One region of the Corynebacterium sp. UMB8791 genome, then DNA from elsewhere that is predicted to be linked to it. Evidence: predicted binding sites of a transcription regulator. Region 1 holds the regulator's gene; each other region holds the start of a gene.
The links. Region 1 encodes LexA, which represses DNA repair genes until DNA is damaged. Its sites were predicted from a motif close to CGAACANNTGTTCG; they were not measured.
Positions count from the first base shown of each region.

Region 2: a site for LexA is predicted at 3,827-3,840, ahead of ACXIUA_RS01500 (SAV_6107 family HEPN domain-containing protein). Genes of this name have one in related genera too.
Region 3: a site for LexA is predicted at 1,797-1,810, ahead of ACXIUA_RS10700 (HNH endonuclease signature motif containing protein). Genes of this name have one in related genera too.

Region 1 covers NZ_JBSZCG010000040.1:18,726-23,390, forward strand. Annotated here, with positions in the region: gene ACXIUA_RS01060 (PTS fructose transporter subunit IIABC) at 1-156, opposite strand, end outside; gene ACXIUA_RS01065 (1-phosphofructokinase family hexose kinase) at 179-1,147, opposite strand; gene ACXIUA_RS01070 (DeoR/GlpR family DNA-binding transcription regulator) at 1,307-2,092, opposite strand; gene lexA (transcriptional repressor LexA) at 2,229-2,912, opposite strand; gene ACXIUA_RS01080 (hypothetical protein) at 3,116-3,508, shown strand; gene nrdR (transcriptional regulator NrdR) at 3,559-4,020, shown strand; gene hrpA (ATP-dependent RNA helicase HrpA) at 4,034-4,665, opposite strand, start outside.
Region 2 covers NZ_JBSZCG010000051.1:44,561-49,225, forward strand. Annotated here, with positions in the region: gene ACXIUA_RS01480 (hypothetical protein) at 67-774, opposite strand; gene rsmH (16S rRNA (cytosine(1402)-N(4))-methyltransferase RsmH) at 789-1,787, opposite strand; gene mraZ (division/cell wall cluster transcriptional repressor MraZ) at 1,990-2,424, opposite strand; gene ACXIUA_RS01495 (DUF3040 domain-containing protein) at 2,825-3,220, opposite strand; gene ACXIUA_RS01500 (SAV_6107 family HEPN domain-containing protein) at 3,317-3,751, opposite strand; gene ACXIUA_RS01505 (GNAT family N-acetyltransferase) at 3,881-4,453, shown strand; gene ACXIUA_RS01510 (polyprenyl synthetase family protein) at 4,510-4,665, shown strand, end outside.
Region 3 covers NZ_JBSZCG010000157.1:30,570-35,234, forward strand. Annotated here, with positions in the region: gene ACXIUA_RS10695 (hypothetical protein) at 5-313, shown strand; gene ACXIUA_RS10700 (HNH endonuclease signature motif containing protein) at 310-1,530, opposite strand; gene ACXIUA_RS10705 (hypothetical protein) at 2,044-2,487, shown strand; gene ACXIUA_RS10710 (hypothetical protein) at 2,819-3,160, opposite strand; gene ACXIUA_RS10715 (hypothetical protein) at 3,181-3,612, opposite strand; gene ACXIUA_RS10720 (branched-chain amino acid transporter permease) at 3,705-4,037, opposite strand; gene ACXIUA_RS10725 (AzlC family ABC transporter permease) at 4,034-4,665, opposite strand, start outside.

The DNA.
Region 1 (4,665 bases):
CTCACGGGCGTAAGCTGCGTCGGCTAGCTTCAAGCTGTCGCTTGCTCGGCCTGCGTCCTGGGCTTGCTGCGCGAGGTGTTCGATGACCTCTCTTGGCGTCGACCCGTAGTCCACATCGAGACTAACGAGTTGTGGAGTGATGATGTTGTCACTCATGGTGGACTCCTGTTCTCTTAAATTATGAATCGATTTCTACGACTTGGGTTTGTTCCAAGTTGATGTCGTCAGGGCTTGGAATCCCGGTACCTGGTAGGCCTGCTGCAGCAGAGCCATAGGCGACCGCGGTTTGGAGGCACTGGTCCAACGGCAGGCGTTGAGTGCGAGCCATAACATATCCAGCAAGTGAGCTGTCGCCTGCTCCAACGGTAGATTTCACAACAGTCGGTGGGGGCGTTGCTGCCCAGGCAGAGTCTGCGGTGACCAGGCAAGCACCTGCGCCACCGAGGGTGACGAGAATTTCTTTAGCCCCTCGCTGAATCAAGCGTTTCGCTGCCTGAACAACCTCGGAGTAGTCTCCGGCTGAAGCGCTAGTCTCTAGTACATGCCCATCGGCTCCCACCAATTGTGCTAATTCAAAAGCGTTGGGTTTCAGGATATCGGGGGCTGCAGATTCAAGCTGATCTCCCAGCTTTACCAGGGGTTCGTCTGATGTGTCGACGGCCACCAGTACATCTTCGGCGAGCCTCAATCGGATTTCTCGGGTCAACGTTGCGTAGAGATCCGCCGGGGCTCCACTTGGCAGCGACCCTGCCATGACGACGGCCTTACATTCGCTGCTATGCGAATCAAGCGCGTCGAGGAACCCCTGCTGGACATCAATGGTGTATTGAGGGCCGGGCTCATTGATTTTGGTAGTCGTACCGTCGGATTCAGTAATCGCAGTATTGGTACGGATAGTGCCCTCAACCGGGATGAAAACAAAAGGAAAACCGAGTCGGTTAGCAGTGAACTTGAAAGGGTCGCTTTCCCCGCAGGGAACTACAGCGAGTGCCGCTCTTCCAGCCTTCGCTACGGCGTGGGCCACGTTGACGCCTTTTCCGCCAGCTTCTCGCGTAGCGGTAATGGCACGGGCGACTTCGCCGCGACGCAACGTTGCTACAGAAAGCGTTGCATCTGTACTTGGATTCGGAGTGAACGTCAGAATCATGTGGCGCATCCTTAGAGTAATTGGTGCTCTGTGGGGTAGCGCCTACCGAAAGTCTGTTGTGCAGCTGCAGTATCGAAAAGCGCTACTAAAGCCATAATGCCCGATTGTGTCCGTTAATGCAATAGATCGGACGCAATCGGGCATTTGGTTCCTTTTGTTTCACTCTTCGGCAAGGACGACCTTGATTCCACGCTCCCGCAATTCGCTGACAAAGCTCTCTGGTGCGTCTGTGTCGGTAACAACGACGTCAATTGCGTCTAGCGGCGCAAAGCTAACTAGATAATCATTGCCGAGCTTCGTGGAGTCGCAGAGCACAACTACCTTGCGTGCATTGGTGACCATTGAAGATTTGACCGCAGCCTCTTGGGCGTCGGCGGTAGAGAGGCCGTGGTCAATAGTCAAGGCATTCGTGCCAATAAAAGCAACATCTGCACGCATAAGCGCGAGAGTGCGTAATGCCGTATCGCCTACAACAGCTTGGGTGATTGCACGGACTGTCCCCCCGAGGAGCTGAACGTCTGTAAGCCCGCAGGATGATAGGTCTAGCGCGATCGGGAGGGAGTTCGTAACTATAGACCAATGCTGTGTTTTTCCTGCTGTGGCAATAAGATCGGCCAGTCCATTGATGGTGGTGCCGGCGTCGAGAAAGATGCCAGCGCCAGGATCCTCTGGGAGAAACTGTGTCGCAGCGCGCGCGATCGCCGATTTGGCGGTCGGTGCCGACCGGAACCGGGCATCAAGAGAAAACTCTGTGGTGAGAAATGATTGGCTAGCGACGGCTCCGCCGTGAACGCGGTGGACAATTCCTTCATTATGGAGAATTGCCAAGTCCCGCCTGATGGTCTCGGCTGTTACATCAAACCGTTCGGCCAGCTCCGTAACATTCACGCGTCCTTCGACTGCGGTAAGTGACGCGATCTGCCTTCTTCTCTCTTCGGCGTACATACAACTCCTCCGTGGGGCAACCACGAATCAGCAGGGTTCAAAAATTAGGTTGCCCCTATTGTTGCAAAACCGTGCGCCCGAATGCTTTTACATGTGTTTGATAGCCCCCGGTTGGGGGCGAAATGGCGAAAAATGGCTACAGGGTCCGGAAAACAGAGACCACTTTGCCCATAATCTCGGCGTCGTTGCCTTGTATCGGAGAAAAGGCATCGTTATGAGGAATGAGCCATACTCCGGAAGAGTCCTTATGAAACTCCTTGACAGTTGCCTCCCCGTCAATTAGCGCTGCTACGAACTCGCCCTCTTCGGCAACATGTTGTGAGCGGATGACTACCCAGTCACCATTGAGAATGCCTGCATCGCGCATTGATTCTCCAACCACCTGAAGCATGAAGAGGTCGCCGCTATCGAGTAGTTCTTCCGGCAGGGGGTAGTAGTGTTCAATGTTTTCCTCTGCCAGGATCGGAGTTCCAGCGGCGATTTGGCCGAGGACAGGGATCATCCGTGCTGGAGAAGTTCCATCAATGTCCGCATCGTTTTTCGGTGTAACCGAACCTCCCATAGATTCTGGCAGGTGGCGGAGGTCTACGGCTCGTGGCTTGTTTGGGTCACGGCGAAGGAACCCTTTCTTTTCGAGCTCCTTCAGCTGGTAGGCGACAGAAGAAGTTGATTGGAGTCCTGCGGCGTCGCCGATCTCTCGAATGCTTGGTGGATAGCCACGTAATACGACGGCGTCGCGAATGACTTGAAGGATTCGCTTTTGTCTGTCTGAAAGTACGCTCATATCGAACTTTTCACTGGTTGTGTTCTTGTGTGCCATGGGTCCTCACATTGAGTCTTGATAGTGTCTTCTGTACAGAATATATCAAAGAGGGCAAATATGTTCGATAGTTGGGGGGTTGTGGGGATGTGATGTGGGATGGTATAAATCGAACATAGAAGTTAAATCGAACAAATACGCTAAAAATGTTTCGCGTGAGATGAGAAACCTTCGAATTCGCGAAATGAGGTAAGGGGCATTTTATGAGCATCATTGACCAGGCGAAAATGATTTCTACTCGTGCTGATATGGCGGGAGCTCCACTTGCACCACGGTCTTCAATGCCAGCTGAAGTGTGGGATTTTGTACCCATGCGGGGTGATCGAGGGGGTAAGCCGTCACGCCACGAGCAGGTTATCAACCAGAACTTTCGTTGCCACTGGGCGGCTGCAGATGCTCCCGAGCCAACCGTTTATTCTTCCGCCGAGCCTCAAGAGCAGCGAGCAAACGTTCTAATGGGAGCCCTTCTTGGGGTAACTATGTTCGTCGCTGTACTTATCTCGGGCGATTTCGGTAATAGCGAGTGGGACTCGGTGTCGCGGGACGATTCGAACGTTGCTCATAGCTATGAAGTCGCTTCTGCAGCGCAACGTTAACCCGCTAATGTAGGGGGGTGATAACTGTTCTCCGAGATAGTGGGGTGTAGATGTACTGTCCGTTTTGTCATCACGAACAATCGCGAGTTACAGATTCTCGTGTTGTAGACGGGGGTTCTGCTATCCGGCGGCGGCGAGAGTGCACCTCGTGCGGGGGCCGATTCACAACGATCGAGAAGGCCGTGCTGACCGTTGTGAAGCGCAATGGAGTAACTGAACCGTTCGACAAGGAAAAGTTGATCGTTGGTGTTCGGCGTGCTTGTCAAGGCAGGAACGTTAGCGACGACGCATTGAAGCGGCTAGCGCAGCAAGTAGAGGAGACGGTTCGGGCCCAAGGAAGTTCTCAAGTTGCGGCAAATGACATTGGACTGGCGGTATTGGAACCGCTTCGCACACTGGACGAGGTTGCGTACCTGAGATTTGCCTCGGTGTACAAGTCTTTTGAAAGCGCCGAAGATTTTCAGTCGGAAATCCGCTTGATGAAACGACGCGAGCGAGAGGGACTGGAATAAAGTCCGAGGCTCACTAGCGAAGTTTATCGACCATTTTTTCAATACGACGCACGCTCACAGGCTTTTGGGTACCAAGGTGTTGTGCAAACAAACTCACTCGCAGCTCCTGAATTCGCCACATCACGTCCTTGTATGCGCGTGTCTTTCTGCGTTGGGCAGGGAGCTGTTCCATTCGTCGCTCTAGGTAAGCCTTAGCATTTGCTACTTCAGCCTGCCGCTCTTCGTCACGTTCCGGTTCCGCTTCTAGATGCTCAAGCCGTATCTGGATTGCCTCTATGTAACGGGGGAGGTGCTGTAGGTGTTGCATGCCATGAACCGTGATAGCGTTCGCGGGCAGCATGAATGCTAGTTGCTCCCGAATATCGTCAATCGCAGGACCAGACCAATTCTTGAGCTCTTGCATCAAATCTGAGTATGCAGCGAGACCTGGCGCGATCGATACAATTGATCGTCGGACAGCTCCCGGAATAGTCGGTTTAATTTTCGCACATAGTGCGTCGAAATCAGCAGGTGACCTCACAGGGCCGCCGGCTTGAATCATCGCGTCGCGGATTGCTGCAACGCGAGCGTCTTCGACAAGGCCGGAAGCCCCGCCATGTGGATACCTATCAACAGCGACACGTTGCTGTAGTGGCAGTCCCTTCG
Region 2 (4,665 bases), on a different contig from region 1:
CACTGCCCTATATTCACCTCACTCAATTGCATTCAACGGGTAAGAAACGATTCGTGCCCTTAGAGCTTAGAGCGTAGGTGGGACATTCGGCGCATACGGCGCCACGTTGTCCAAACGAGAAGTGCTGCCAAGCACGTTATTGCCAGGAAGCTGCGTCAAAGAATCACCGATTTCGCGAGTTGCTTGCTGGTCACTCGACGCGCGCCCAGATCGTGCGTGAGACTCATTCACGTCCACCACACCGACAGTTGCGTTCGGGTCGAACGGACGCTGCTCATGCACACTGCCATCTTCATGCACCGCAACGATCCCTGGAGCCGATGGAACCAACAGGCCTGCGTCACCTGCACGTTGTGCAATCTCTGCGGATGATTTGCGGTCCTCAAGGTCGCGGGTCAGCGATTCGACACGGTTGGTCAGCTCTCGTTCCTGCGCCTGAAGGCGCTGAATGGTAAACGTTTGCGTCGTCGACAAAGCGCTGAGCCCCATCGCAGCAACAACCCCGAATACCAGCAGTACCACCGTCACTGTGAACGTCAGCGACAACTGTTTCTTAGCGACAGCCGGCTGCGCAATCCTCCTGCCGCGGTAGGACACAATCTGCTTCGACCCCAACCGCCCGTGAGTACGCGGGTGTGGGACGTGTGGCCGAATTCCCGGGTTGAGCAGCCGAGTGTTCGCGCTACGCTGCTGGCCGGAGCGCCGCGTCTGCGGGCGCGCCTGATCACCGCGCGTCAGCGTCATGTTCGATCCGCTGTGCTCTCGTGCTGCCATGATTGATCAGTTCCTTAGTTGCCTTGTGCTAGTTTCTCGACACCACGTACCCGTACGGACGCCGCTCTAGGGTTATGTTCAATTTCAGTTTTCGACGCCTTCTCCGACCCATTTGTGATGGATCGAAACAGCGGCTGCGTACCGGGTAAGTCCATCGGGAGCCCCGGTGGGGTTTTCGACTCCGTGAGTTCCCGAAACGCCGCCTTGACGATTTTGTCTTCCAGCGATTGATAGCTCATGAAGACCGCACGTCCACCAACTCCGAGGAGGTCAGTAATGACGGGGAGGACTTGCTCGACCGCTTCGAGCTCGCGGTTCACTTCGACCCGCAGCGCCTGAAACGTTCGCTTTGCCGGGTGCCCGCCCGACCTACGTGTGGCTGCCGGAATCGTGTCGTACAGCAGCTCCACCAGACGCGCACTCGTTGTGAATGGCTCCTGTTCACGCTGCTGAACAATCGCCCGAGCAATCTTTCCCGCAAAACGCTCGTCTCCGTACGTCTTCAAAATGCGTGCCAAGTCACCGTGCGAGTAGGTATTCAGCACGTCAGCTGCAGTGAGCGATTGCGTCGTATCCATCCGCATATCTAGCGGGGCATCGACCTTGTACGCGAAACCGCGTTCTTCCTGATCGAGCTGCATCGAAGAAACGCCAAGGTCAAACAGCGCCCCGGCAACTCCATTTTCGCGGACGATGCCGAAAGGCACCCGCTCGTCAGAAGCCGCAACTTCGCCAATTGCGTCAAAACGGGCTTGCACCGGAACAAAACGGTCGCCGAATGGAGCCAGACGCTCCGTTGCCGCAGCTAACGCGTTTGGGTCGCGGTCGATTCCAATAACGTACGCGTTTGGAAATGTAGAAAGAAAGTACTCAGTGTGGCCGCCTGCCCCGAGGGTGCCGTCGACAATCACTGCGCGATCGCCGAATTGCTCAACTGCTGGTGCGAGCAATTCCGCCATCCGGTTACGCATCACGGGAACGTGGCCACGGTTTGCCACCGGATCAAAGTCCATCGCGGCTTCTACCATTGTCGGGCACACTCCCTTCACTGCGTTGTTCTGAAAATTACCTACACCCATGTTTGGGGAGCGTATAGAGCCCTACCCCGGGCGGCTGCTCTGATGTCGGGGAAGTACACCAGAACGCTTCACGCCCGGGATAGAGTCCGTACACGCTCTCCGTCAGTAGTCGATGTCCGCTGTCAGGTAGTCAGCCTTACAGCAGACCGGAGAGTATGTCGTCGTCATCCGCCGCCGAGAAGGCAGCTTCAGTCTCTTCTTGATATTGAGCCCAGGATTGTGCATCCCAGATCTCGAGAAAATCTACAGAACCGATAACCACGCACTCCTTTGAAAGGTTTGCGTATTCCCGGTGCGACGCCGACAACGTGATACGACCAGAACCGTCAAGCGTTTGCTCATCCGCACTGGCAGCCAGATTACGAATGAACGCACGAGCCTTCGGGTTCGTGCGGGATGCTGCAGCAGCCTTTTTGGCTCGCGCTGCGAACTCCGCACGGGGGTAGACCGCCAAAGAGTGATCTTGCCCCTTGGTCACCATCAGCCCGTCCGCGAGGTCCTCTCGGAACTTCGCAGGCAGCGTCAAGCGCCCTTTGTCATCAAGCTTGGGAGTGTAGGTTCCCAGAAACATCGGGCGACCCACCTTCCTCTACGCCGTCAGACACGTGATGTATGTAGTTTTCTCTGCTTCGTGCGACAAAGGTGTGTAGTCAGCACACCACCGCGCCTTCCGCTACGCCCCACTTTAACCCACTGTGCCCCACAAATGCCACACCACACACAAAAAAGATCACCGAATTCAACATAACCGCAGGTCAACGAGTAAGAAAACGGTGGGGCTCCCTCCCCCCTTCGCGCTTCACAATAGCCACAATCACCCCACTAGTCGACTAGATACACAAAGAAATACCCACAAAAGTCCATCTCCGCATACACGTGTGGGCAAAAGTGGAGACTGTGGGTGAAAGTGGGGCGCTTCGCCCACACAATAAAAAACGCCCCCAGTAAAGGGGGCGTGGTCCTTTTTAGGATTAAGGCCGATCCTCGAACCGGCGCTTAAAGTTCTGCTCCATCGAGCTCACTCGAGGAGACTTCTGCTGGTTCCGGGAAACATTCCGCAACTGCGATACAGATGGGCCATGCGCTGGGGTGCGCAACGCCATGATTCCACCAGCCATCATGACACCGAACCCGATAACGCTAATGATTACTGTCCAAATGGAAAGCGAGGCAAGCGCAACACCGCCGAGCAACAACACCACTCCAAGCACCATTAACGCAACGCTGCGCATCGTAATCCGGCCTGTGGACGATGGAGCCGCATAGTCGGCGTTTCGGCCGACGCTTTGCACAAATGAAGGGTCATCTGCCATGAGTGACTGCTCAATTGCGCGGAGTGCTTGCTGCTCCTGTTCAGAAAGTGACACTGCTCTACTCCCAAGCTCCAAAGCGGACGTTGCTATCCATACAACGGCCATCCTAGCGCCTTTGTTCCCCGGGAGACGAGGGCAAGATTGCCCGGGCTAAGCCGCAACACCATTTCCGGCAGGAAGTGCCTCGAGGTAGAACTGTTCCGCCTGCTCAAGCAACTGCGCAACCCGGTCAGCTGGCGGCATATGCTCAATCCCCGAGGCAACGCGGCCGCGTTCCCGCGAGAACGACTCAAACACATTCGCCCACCGCTCACCACCCTTCCCCGTGAGCGCAAGCTTCTTCCACGCACTACTTGGCAGCCGCTTTCGCTTCTGAATTACCGGACTATCAGAACACACCGCACCCGCAGTCCGCAGCGCTGCACGGTAGGCATATTCCATAGCCTCGTCGCACGCCCCCTCCTCAAATCGCTCATAGGCATACGTGAGGCAACCATCGGCGGTTTCAAGAAACTGGTCACGCTTCGATTGACGGACGCGAGCACCGTAAACTTCGTTCGTTGTCGCAGAGATAACGCTGTTCATGTTGATTTCTCCTTCATTTCCCTTTCGCATTTGAGATGAATATAGAAAATGGGTCCGACAAATCCCCCAGAACTTCGCTCATTTGTTCGAATATGGCGAAACTTCCCGGACTCATGGTTCGATAAAGGCATGAAGACCGAAATCCGCCGACTCACATCGGCCGAGTACCTTCTTGCAACGCCTGCACTCGTCGACCTCTATATAGAGGCCATGGACTACCCGGTCAATGTTCGGGCGCAACGCATCTCCTCCTGGCGCCAAGAGGCTCTCTCCCCAGGCTTCACTGCAATCGCGGCAGTTGCTGACGACACGATCATCGGCATTGCATACGGAATGTTGGGACAGCGTGAACGATGGTGGGATCAGCAGCTCAGGCGGGCGCTTGCCATGCAAGGGGGGCCGTCGAAAAGCGAAAAGGAGTTACTCCAAAGCTACTTTGAGGTCGCTGAAATCCATGTGCTCCCTAGCTATCAAGGGATAGGTATCGGCGCGAGGTTGCTCCGGGAGCTCCTGCGCCTTGCGCCGGCAAAATTTGCCCTACTGTCTACCCCTGAGGTCGAGCACGAGGACAACGGCGCGTTCAAGCTCTACCGCAAATTTGGGTTCTCCGACGTCGCACGTAACTACCTCTACCCCGCTGATCCGCGGCCATTTGCGATTCTCGGGCGATCGCTGCCACTCAGCACCTCACCAATGTTGTAGGTTTGTCGTGGTAACTCGGTAGTCTCTAGGTGCATACGTCTACGACAGATTCTGGAATGGAGCACAACGTGTCTGAAGTATCCTCACAAGGGCCAACGCTCGAGGCCATCCCCGCACTTGTTGAGGAACAGCTTCGCGTGTTCTTCGACGGCCAGGAATCGGTAGTCGCGGAAATTGGTGCCCCGGTGGAGGACGCAGTGTCTTACCTGCGC
Region 3 (4,665 bases), on a different contig from region 1:
TCACGTGAAACATTACGTCCGCATTCATTACAGCGCCCCGGATCTTGGGGGAGAGCTTCTCAATATTGCCGAGCTTGAGGAACTGAACTCTCGCGAATGTACGATGGTTCGGATGATCGAGCTGGACCCGAGCGAGACCATTACTGGCATTTATGCCGACGGCAAAGTGGTTGGTCAGGCGAATGAGCCGATGTCTATCGTTCCGCACCCAGACCTGTACGCACAGTTCGAGGGCATTTCTGCGACAGCCATTGCGGTAGAGGAGTTCGAGGCGCTGTGGGCTGAGGCTTGTAGTCTGCTGGGGCATGCTTAAACCTTGGGTGTGTCCCAATCCCACGTCGGTGCGGCTTCATCCGCAAACGAATCCACACCCCACCCATCCAACTCAATCTCGGCAGCATCATCGCGATACCCCACCCGACCAGGCTCACACACCCACTGCTCACCACTGGCAAACCGGAAATACAACACAGGTCCCGGCTTGACCACCCGAATAAACCCATCCGTGACCAACGAATGACACCTCGAGCACAACGGCACCAAATTCTCCAAATCCGTCGCACCACCTTCAGCCCAATCCCTAATATGATGCATCTGCAAAAACCTGGTATGCCCACACCCCGGCACCGCACACTTATGCCCCCACATCCCCAACAACACCTGCACCTGCTTGCTACTTGCCAAACGGCGTTTGCGCCCAAACCTAATCACCTGCCCCTGGGCGTCATAGAGCACACCCATCAAATCTGCATGATCTACCAAGTTGGCAAGCCGTGCGGCAGGCGCCGCCATGTGATTCGGTAAAAACGCTCGCCCATCTGATGTCATATGCACCATCACCTGTGCCGCCGGCGCCATCGTGGCGTGTGTGGCAGCCCCGGTGCGCACCATGTGCACCATCCCCATGAGTGATTGCAGCATTAATCGTGCCGGTGGCAGCCCGAAGGTCGAGCGCATCATCTGCGCATCAGCCTCATCCACCGCGTTATCATCCGCATAGGCGTGTGCGCCTGCACGCAGGGCTGCTTGAAAGGCCACACCGTCGGTAGCGTTCATGCAAAACCAGCCGCGTACGTATTGGCCATCTTCGCGGATGGTCAGCCCGCAGTGTGCACCAGCATCCTGAGGTTGTTTCTCGGTGGGGGTTGCGCCTGCCAGGGCATGTACGAGGCCTTGGTAGCCGGATTCGGCGGCTATCTCTACGAGTTCGTGTTGGTTTGTGTCGGTGGCGTAGTCGAGCATGTAGCGCACACTGGTGTAGTCGATGCTTCCTTGTCGCAGCGCGTCGAGGATGGTGGGAAAGGCGGTGAGTTTGCGTGCGACGGCGGCGTATTCGTAGGCGCGGGTGCGTTTCATTTTTAACACTCTGGCAAGCCATGCCCCGGTTGAGGCACACCCGTAGGCTTCGGCAAGGTTGTGGGTGTCGAATTCGGCGATCGCGGTCAGTATTTCCGCGTGCGAGTATGCGAACAGGCGTGCGCTTTCTACGATGGTGTTGATGATGGTGTCGGCGTCGATGGTGGTGTGCATGGTTCCCCCTGGTGTTTTGGTTGTTGTTTAGTATACGTGTTCGAATGGTGGTGTCAAGAGGTTTATTCAAATATTTGTTGGTGGGTGTCCGCGCGGCGGACACCTTGATGCAATCGTTGGGGTCTTGAGCTGAACTCGCTCTGTCCGCGCCGCGGAATGCGTGCTTCGCCGATGCAATTCGCGAAGTGGTGTCCGCCCCGCGGAAAGTGAACAATACTGGGTTGCAACAACGGCGAGTTGTCCGCCCCGCGGAATATCGAAACACGCAATCACCTGTCCGCCCCGCGGACAATCGGAGCCGTTCGACGGCCCCATGGGAGTAGCAAGTTCTCAACCCACTCTGACCTATTGGTCCGAGCCCGCGCAGGGCAGGGGAGCGCTGTTCCCAAATCACCTCTCGGAATCATTTGATCTCCGAAGTAACGCACAGGACGTTCCGATCGATGTTAGTTGCAGACATGCCAAAACTTTGGCGAGTCCCTAACTTTAACCGATCCCACAAAGGAGCTACCCATGAAGCGTTTTACCTCCGTAGCAGCTGCTGCAACTCTGTCCCTGTCCCTGGTCACTGGCCCTGCATTCGCGGCTGAGGCTCAGCCTTCCGACAAGGATGCCAAGGTTGGCTCCTCGGTTGCCTACGCGCAGTGCAAGGTCAAGGCTGAGGCCGCAGAGAAGGAAAAGGAGGCTAAGGCAAAGAAGAAGGCAGCTGAGGCACAGACTGCTGGTGACATCGCTAAGAACAAGGCTGATCAGACTCGTCAGGAGATCCGCGAGGAGCTGACCTCTTCTTCTGACGAGCTGGATTGTGTCAAGGAGCTGATCAACGACAAGGATTACAAGGCAGGCATTCTCGGTCTCCTGATCGGCGTTCCGGCTGCGCTCGTTGCACTTCTTGGTGTCGTTGCTGCAGTCTCCGGCGTCATTCCGGGCATTCAGCTTCCAGCGCTGCCGTTCTAATTCACTTATCGACGCCACATTCTGACCCAGCCTCTCGTATAAGGCTGGGTTTTTCAATTTGATTGGCGCCTATTAATTCCCAGTCAATAGCTCGGCCCCATCAACCCGCTCATGGATCATCTCAGCCCCACACCACACTGTTGAGTGACTATAAATATAGGCACAACATCCCCTGGGGACGCTTCAGACCTGGCAAGTAAGTGGCAGAAATTGAAGCTTCGCCCCTACCAAGACTATGGACCAGTCTAACGTATGTGACGTTATTAAACCCTGTGGCATATACGCGAAAGCGCCCGGCCCGAAACCCGAGCCGAGCGCAAAATCTTGAAATCTACTTTGCGTTCAGTGCCAGAAACGCAAGACCACCAAGAGCCGCAACACCGAGCAAGGAACCCCAGATGATGTCGAAGGTGCGGCCGATAGGCCAATCCTTTTCACGGTCATTGTCGAAAGAGCTTTGCAGTGCAGCGAGACCGAACTCAGCCTCGGCGATTGCCTTCTTGGCGTCAGCTTCGTTCTCGGCAGCGCCAATCTTACCGATCTGCAGAAGGGTCAACGCTGCGACAGACGAAGTGACCTCGTCTCCGCTCGAAGTCTCCCCAGCCTGTGCCGGTACAACAGCGAGCGAGAAGGCAGTGGTGGCTGCGATGGCAGCGGTAGCGAAACGCTTCATGGGAATCTCCTGAATAAATGTTAGAACGGAAGCTGAATGAGGCCTTGCTGAGCAGCGATGCCGCCCACCAAGGCAAGAATGGCGGCAGCAATACCGGTACCGACTAGGATGTCGTAGGTAGTCCCGAGCTTGTAGCCGTTGTTCGCGTCATTCTTATAGGACGACAAGATAATGGCATCGGACTTTTTATTGTTCTCCCCAGCCTTGGTCTTGAATACGCCTGCTTCGGAGGAGCCCTTGAATGGCGCTGACATGCCGATGCCCGGCTTAGCAAACTCAGCTACAGCCAGCAAAACTGCGTAACCGACTGCCTCATCTTCAGAAACCTTCGAAGAAGAGTCATATCCAAAACCCGGAGGGGTCTTATCACCTGCGTTAACAGCACCCGCCGGAACAACAGCGAGCGAAAGGGCAGTGGTGGCTGCGATGGCAGCGGTAGCGAAACGCTTCATGGGAATCTCCTGAATACAGAGGGCGATATTGCCAGGCTTTTAACAACAACCGCTAATGTATCAGGCAGTTTCTAACTCAGCAACACTTCTATTCACAAGACAAGGTTGACGAGCGCCACGTACAACCCCGTGCCGACCAGGATGGAGAGGGCGGGGGAGCGTCGCCAAGCGTGGAGGGCGAGCGTCACGAAGCCGACGAGCACCCCGGTCCACACGGGCTGGTCGGAGCTGGTGAAGGTGTACAGCACGAGGACGATCATGACACCGACGGGCATGTAGAGGCGGAGGAAGTCGAGAAGGGGGCTGCCGTCTAGCCACCCGAGGAAGGCGAAGGGCAGGGCACGCAGAAGCACGGTGACCACGGCGATCGGCAAGATGACGGCCCACACCATGGGCAGATCAACGCCGGCGGGAAGTCCGTTCATCGCTTCCACTCCAATCGCTTATCGACGCCAGGTACCCAGAACCGAACCAGCAGGACCAGGAAGTACGCGATGAGCGCTACCATCAGCATCTGTCCGGGGACGACGAAGGCTGCAACGAGCGCGATCCCAGCGGCGATGAGCACGGCGCTCATGTCGCGGGATGCCTGGAACGCCTCGTAGGCTAGGACGATGAAGAGGGCGGTGAGTGCGAAGTCCATGCCCTCGATTGTGCCGGGAAGGCGTTCGCCGGCGAGCGCGCCGACGAGACCAGACACGACCCAGAGCGCCTGGCACATCACGTGGATGGCGATGAGGCGCGGGCCGGTGTAGCGCGTGGTCTGCTGTCGGGCGCTGATGACGGCGTAGGCTTCGTCGGTTAGTGAATACATCGAATAGAGGCGGCCGAACGTCGAGCGGATCGCGTCCCGCGGGTAGGTGAGGCCGTAGAAGAGGTGTCGGAAGTTCACCATGAAACCGGTCATCGCGGCGGAGGCGGGGCCGACGCCGCCGAGTACCATCGGGATTGCGAGGAACTCGGTGGAGCCGGCGTAGATAAGCATCGAGAAGACCGGTGTCCACCACCAAGCGAACCCGGATTGCACCATGAGCAGCCCAAACGCTAGCCCGA